DNA from 2 places in the Halobacillus sp. B23F22_1 genome. Region 2 is predicted to be linked to the other one. Evidence: a T-box and tRNA genes for the amino acid it is inferred to sense, from the RefSeq annotation. Region 2 holds a T-box; the other holds one or more tRNA genes.
The links. A T-box is a leader RNA that pairs with one kind of tRNA and senses whether it is charged. The one in region 2 lies ahead of alaS (alanine--tRNA ligase), so its partner is inferred to be a tRNA-Ala.

Region 1: it encodes a tRNA-Ala, which carries the amino acid that the T-box ahead of alaS (alanine--tRNA ligase) is inferred to sense. The anticodon was not compared.

Annotation. Positions count from the first base shown of each region.
Region 1 covers NZ_JBIEKE010000003.1:106,410-109,833, forward strand. Annotated here, with positions in the region: gene ACGTNH_RS15595 (DUF2935 domain-containing protein) at 1-601, opposite strand, end outside; gene ACGTNH_RS15600 (ion transporter) at 714-1,478, opposite strand; tRNA gene ACGTNH_RS15605 (tRNA-Ala) at 1,805-1,877, opposite strand; gene ACGTNH_RS15610 (YflT domain-containing protein) at 2,023-2,364, shown strand; gene ACGTNH_RS15615 (anthranilate synthase component II) at 2,460-3,056, opposite strand; gene trpA (tryptophan synthase subunit alpha) at 3,082-3,424, opposite strand, start outside.
Region 2 covers NZ_JBIEKE010000002.1:214,697-218,120, forward strand. Annotated here, with positions in the region: gene ACGTNH_RS08795 (AI-2E family transporter) at 1-1,063, shown strand, start outside; T-box leader at 1,110-1,320, shown strand; gene alaS (alanine--tRNA ligase) at 1,387-3,424, shown strand, end outside.

The DNA.
Region 1 (3,424 bases), on a different contig from region 2:
CTTCATTGTTAAATCTCGCTAAAGCCGGAAAACTCTCAAGATTAGTACGCAAATATCCCGTTAACTCAACCGCTTTTAAATAAAACTGTTCAAAGTGTTTCGCAAATTCATCACTTTTCTTCTTTAAACGCTTCTCTACTCCATCTAACTCGTCATGAATAGCACCAGCATGACCTCCTGCATCCAGCAACCACAACGTATGGTGATGCAACTCATGAAAAACCGGCGGCAATTCCCCTTTAGCTAAATAGCCAATAACCAATACGTACTCTTCCAGTTCATTAACCATATGATTAATAAAAGTAGGAGATAAATGAATGCGAATAGCACCTTGTAATTGTCTCTCTAATATTGACAGTTTAAATTGTTTGAACTGATTAACCACACCTGCTATATTTCTCGAAAACCGCGGCATATCACCTACACCTTCAGTTTTTACCCTGCTTAAGTAATCATCAAATGTTTTTACATAGTCCTTCGCCTGTTGAATGGCTTCCCGTTCATCAGGGTACAAAGAGTCCCTAATAAACCTTGCATGATCTCCTAATATCTGCAGCCAAAAAGAATGCTCAAATTCAGCACTTTCCTCATAATTTTTCATGATATTCCCCCCCAGTTATGAACTACACACTTTATTAATGTATGAAGAAAGGGAGGGCACTTATAACAAAAGAAACCTCGCATCAGCTGCCAAGGTTTCATCATGAAGTCATTCATTTACGTTCTTTGTCATTAATCATTTGCTTCAACTCATTCAACTCGTTCATTATTTTACGAGTATCCTCACTCTCTTGCTCAGAGTGTTCAGAAAGCTTTTGAGCATTATTTACAATTTCACCAACAATTAAATTTAAAATAATGAAAGTTGAAATAATAATAAACGACACAAAATAAAGCCATGACCACGTCACTTCAGCAAAAACCGGGCGAAAGACCCCGCTGGCCCAGCTTTCTAAAGTAAAAACCTGAAATAACGTTAGCGTACTAAGACCAACATTTCCAAAATATTCAGGTGCCAGCTCCCTGAAAAAGGTTGTTCCAATAATGGCGTAGACATAAAAAATAATTCCCATTAAAATCGTAACAGAGCCAATGGCAGGAATAGCCAAGAAAAGAGCTGCGGTCAATCTGCGTAATGAAGGGACTACGGAGATCGTTCGAAGGACCCTGAGAACTCGTAGAATCCTTAACACACTTACTAAGTGGGTGTTATATAGAACTAAACTGCCTATTACAATAACAAAATCAAAAATGTTCCATCCATCTTTAAAGAATTTCTGGCGGTACACGTAGAGTTTTAAAACAATTTCTATGGTGAAAACAGCAAGGATTAAGGCATCCAGCCCTAGAAAAATAGTTTCATAGTTATTATATAAAGAAAGATTAGTACCTAGCCCGATAAGCATAGCATTAATTAATATAATGGCTAATATGAACCTTGAAAACCAGGGGTGTTCAATAAAACTTTGCAGCTTCAACTTCTTTCCCACTTTCTATCGACTGTTTTAAGTAAAGTTTTTTAACAAGTAACTTCGCCCATAGTAAAAGCCCCTGCACTTGCGCAAGAGGCTCGATTATTACCCATAAACCATGATAACATACATACATCTTTGGATTCGTGTCGTTTGTTCACAAATTTCCAGATATCTACGAGGCTATAGCTAAAAAAAAGCAAAGTAAACTGCAAGTCAATTTGATAAATATGCCCTTTCTGAAAAATTCGTCAACAAATCGTCAACAACAAGCTAATATGTCAATTTAACAGACATAAGAAAAAACCCTTGCGGCGCAAGGGTTTTATTAGTGGAGCATAGCGGGCTCGAACCGCTGACCTCTACACTGCCAGTGTAGCGCTCTCCCAGCTGAGCTAATGCCCCATATATTTTCTCGACAAAAACTATTATATAATGACTACACTCAAAATATCAAGGGGAAAATTTGTTTACTATAAAGTCTCATTTCGATTACATCTGTTTAGGCAATTTTTATAACGGGAAACTCTCGTACTAAGGAGGCGATCTTATGAAACCCAAATTTAAAGTCTTTCACGACGACGAACAATTGAGTGAATCTATTGAGAGCATCCGTAAAGATGGAGTAAATGATGATGACATTTACATCCTGGCTCATGATAACGACCATGTTAGACGCAGTAAGAGAAAAACAGATGCAAATAAAATTGGTGTTAAAGAGACGGGTCTTGGAACAGCGACAAAAAACATTTTCAGAGGTAAAGATGACAAATTAATATCAAAAATGAAAGAAATAGGTTTTGAACAGGATAAAGCACAAAAACTGGAGAAAGAATTAAATAAAGGAAAATCCTTGTTAATTGTAACCAATCATGATCAGGTAAATTTCTAATGGCCTTAATTAATAGGCCATTTTTTCTTTCACCACTAAAAAACCTATCTTCCCACCTCACTTGTGTTAGGTAAAAAGATAGGCTCAGTTTCTAACTACTCAGCTACAGCTTCTTCTTTTTCTTCCTTCAGCTGATCCACTAAATTTTTCAACAGCTGCATTCCATCATTTGTGCCGATGGATTCGGGGTGAAATTGGACGCCTTCAATAGGGTATTCCAGATGTCGGATGCCCATAATTTCACCTTCGACAGTCGCTGCTGTAATTTCAAAGCACTCAGGAACGTCTTTTTTATCAACGATCAGAGAATGATAGCGCATCGCTTCCATAGGGTTGTTAAGGTCTTTGTAAATCGAACAGCCGTCGTGAAATATTTCGGAGCTTTTCCCGTGCATCAGACGGTCAGCACGTACGACCTTGCCTCCGAAGACTTGGGCGATCGATTGATGACCGAGACACACCCCAAACATCGGAATCCTTCCCTTATAGCGGTCAATAACATCCAGGGTAATTCCAGTTTCATCTGGGGAACAAGGCCCCGGGGATAGAAACAAAAGGTCTGGCTTCCGTTCGTCGATCTCTTCAAATGTTACTTCATCATTCCGTCTTACAATCACTTCTTCTCCAAGCTCACCCAAGTACTGGACAAGGTTGTAGGTGAAAGAATCGTAGTGGTCGATCATATAAATCACTCTGCTCAGCTCCTCTACTCTAGATTCATTTTACGAGTTCATGAATCTCTTGATAAAAACGTTCGAGAGCTTCTTTTTCTTTCCCGTTCTCAAACGCTTCCAGCTCGCCTTCAATCAATCGAATGATTTTACTTCCAATAATGACACCGTCGGAATGCTCTCTCACAAGCTGTACGTCGTCGTTTGTTGAGACGCCGAATCCTACGGCCACCGGAACACTGCTGTGTTCTTTTACTTTTTTTATAAACGATAACGTTTCAGCAGACATTTGATTGCTTCCACCTGTAACGCCTAGTGTGGAAACGCAATATAGAAACCCTTTGGCATGCTCAGCGATTTGCTTAATACGCGTATCAGAATTAGGAGCA
Region 2 (3,424 bases):
TAAGCGAATTATCAAGTGGGGAATACGTTTATCCATCTTTTTCGCTGTTTTACTAATGTTGCTTTTTTTAGCATGGCTGTTTCCTCATTATGATCACGTTGTAGTGTTAATAGGAAGGATTTTTCTGCCTTTTATTATTGCCATTGTTTTAGCTATGCTGCTTCATCCTCTCGTACGATATTTAGAAGAGTTAGGATTAAAAAGGTCCATTTCAATTCTGCTTATTTTTCTAGCTTTTTTCCTGCTCGTGGGTTATGGAGTATATCGCGGATACCCCCACTTAGTTCAGCAAATCAAACTATTAAATGAGCAACTGCCAAACTTAATAGAAGCTTACGAGAACTGGACTAAAGAAATGTATGAACAAACAGAACGTTTTCCAGACGGCATCCACGAACGTTTAGAAGAGAGCTTTGCCAAGCTGGAATCTTGGATGAATGCAAGGTTAATGGCTATTATCGCTGGTATGTCCGGCATATTTAATGTGATTGTACTTGTAGCCGTTATCCCTGTAATGACTTTTTATTTCTTAAAAGACCACCACTCCATAATGAACGCTATGCTCTGTCTTATTCCAAGAAAGTGGAAGAGGGAAACCGTTCACTTAACGAAGAAACTCAATCAATCACTAGGTGGTTATATAAGAGGTCAATTATTAATTAGTTTGTTTGTAGGAGTTTTAGCGACGTTAGGCTTTTGGACAGCTGGATTACCTTATCCTCTTGTACTAGGTGTTGTCGCCGGCATAACTAATATTATCCCTTACTTTGGGCCTCTTATTGGTGCTGTGCCAGCACTTATTGTAGCAATTACTTTATCCATTAAAACCTTAATCATTACAGTTATTGCTATTGTGGTTATTCAGCTCATTGAAGGGAATTTATTGTCCCCCTATATTATGGGGAAAAGCATTCACACTCACCCCCTCCTCATTATCTTTGCTTTGTTAGCTGGGGGTGAGCTTGCAGGAATTACGGGAATGGTAGTGGCTGTACCTGTATTAACCTGCCTGAAAGTAATAATTGAAGAATTTTATCAAGCACGGATGAACATTGACAGATAAGCGCAAATTATCTATAATGACGCTATCCATTACTATATGAACGTTTATCAATACGATGAAGGAAATAAGTAAACAAGAGGCGGATTAAAGAGAAATTTCTCCACAGGCTGAAAGAGAAATAATCTAGCTTTGTTGAAAGCTATTCCAGAGTGCGGTTAATCACCGCCGGTTTTACGTACCGTTACTTACGTCTAAGGTGATAGACGCTGAATGTCTATAATCAGGGTGGTACCGCGGATTACAATCCCGTCCCTGCCAATGTGCAGGGACGGGATATTTTTGTTCATATAAAGATAGATCAATTAATGAAGGAGGCAATTTAGGTGAAATCATTAACTTCAGCAGATGTAAGACAAATGTTTTTAGATTTTTTTAAAGAAAAAGGGCACAGTGTTGAACCTAGTGCATCACTCGTTCCTCATGAAGACCCTTCCTTATTATGGATTAATAGCGGGGTTGCCACATTAAAGAAATATTTTGACGGAAGAGTTATCCCGGAGAATCCGAGGATTGTAAATGCGCAAAAATCAATTCGTACCAATGATATTGAAAATGTAGGCTTTACAGCTAGACACCATACTTTCTTTGAAATGTTAGGGAATTTCTCTATCGGAAATTACTTTAAAGAGGAAGCAATTGAGTGGGGGTGGGAATTTCTAACTAGTGATGATTGGATTGGATTTGATGCTGAAAAGCTCTCAGTAACGGTTCATCCTGAAGATGATGAAGCCTATGCTATTTGGAGAGATAAAATCGGCGTACCAGAACAACGCATTATTCGTCTGGAGGAAAATTTTTGGGATATTGGTGAAGGGCCGAGTGGACCGAACACAGAGATCTTCTATGATCGTGGAGAGAAGTATGGGAATGACCCTCAAGATTCTGAACTTTATCCTGGTGGAGAGAATGAACGATACCTTGAGATATGGAATTTAGTTTTCTCCCAGTTCAATCATAATCCAGATGATACGTATACGCCTCTACCTAAGAAAAACATTGATACAGGAATGGGACTTGAACGTATGGTGTGTGTCATTCAAGACACGCCTACTAATTTCGAAACCGACCTATTCCTACCTATTATTAAAGCTACTGAAGCTATTTCTGGACGTAAGTATGAGGAAGATGTGCAGCAAGATGCAGCGTTTAAAGTAATTGCCGATCATATGCGAACGGTAAGCTTTGCTGTTAGTGATGGAGCTCTACCATCCAATGAAGGAAGAGGTTACGTACTGCGACGCCTGCTGCGACGTGCAATTCGTTTTGCTAAACAAATTGGGATTGATGAGCCGTTTATGTACAAGCTAGTACCAGAAGTAGCTGAAATTATGAATGACTTCTATCCAGATATACAAAAGAAACAGGACTTTATTCAAAACGTTATTAAAACAGAAGAAGAGCGGTTCCATGAAACTTTAAATGAAGGTCTGGCCATATTGTCTACAATAATGAAAGAAGAAACCAAAAAAGGGAGCAATATTTTTCCAGGTAAAGAAGTATTCCGATTATATGACACTTTTGGATTCCCGAAAGAGTTAACAGAAGAGTACGTATCAGAAGCTGGTTTTACGATTGATGAAGAAGGCTTTCAGGAAGAAATGAAGAAACAGCGTGAACGAGCAAGAAGTGCACGACAAAAGTCTGACAGTATGCAAGTTCAAACTGGAGTCTTAGGCGATGTGCAGGTCGCAAGTGAGTTCGTTGGGTATGACCGCTTGAAGGCAGAAGGTCGAGTAGTCGAATTGATTCTCGATAATCAAATAAGCGGTTCTGCAAGTGAGGGTGAGACTGTTTATTTCTTCTTGGATTACACTCCTTTCTATGCTGAAAGCGGAGGTCAAATTGCAGATAAAGGGATTGTGCAAAGCGAACAAGCGGTTTTGGAAGTAACAAACGTGCAAACAGCACCGAATGGACAACACATGCATGAAGCGTATGTAAAAGAAGGAACGGTTCATAAAGGAGACCATGTTAAAGCTTCTGTCTATCAAGAAACACGTTCTTATATCGTTAAAAATCATACGGCCACTCATTTGTTACATCAAGCACTAAAGGATGTTCTAGGAGAGCATGTCAATCAAGCTGGTTCTTTAGTATCGCCTGAGCGTCTTCGTTTTGATTTCTCACATTTCAGCTCCCTTAGTGAAGAAGAGTTAAACCAAATTGAAAGAATTGTAAACGAGAAAATCTGGGAGTCGCTCGCGGTAGTTATTGAACATAGCAGTATTGAAGAAGCAAAAGAAAAGGGCGCAATGGCTCTTTTCGGTGAGAAATACGGAGCGCAAGTACGAGTGGTTCAAGTTGGAGATTATAGTTTAGAACTTTGTGGGGGCTGCCACGTTTCTAATACAGCTGAAATAG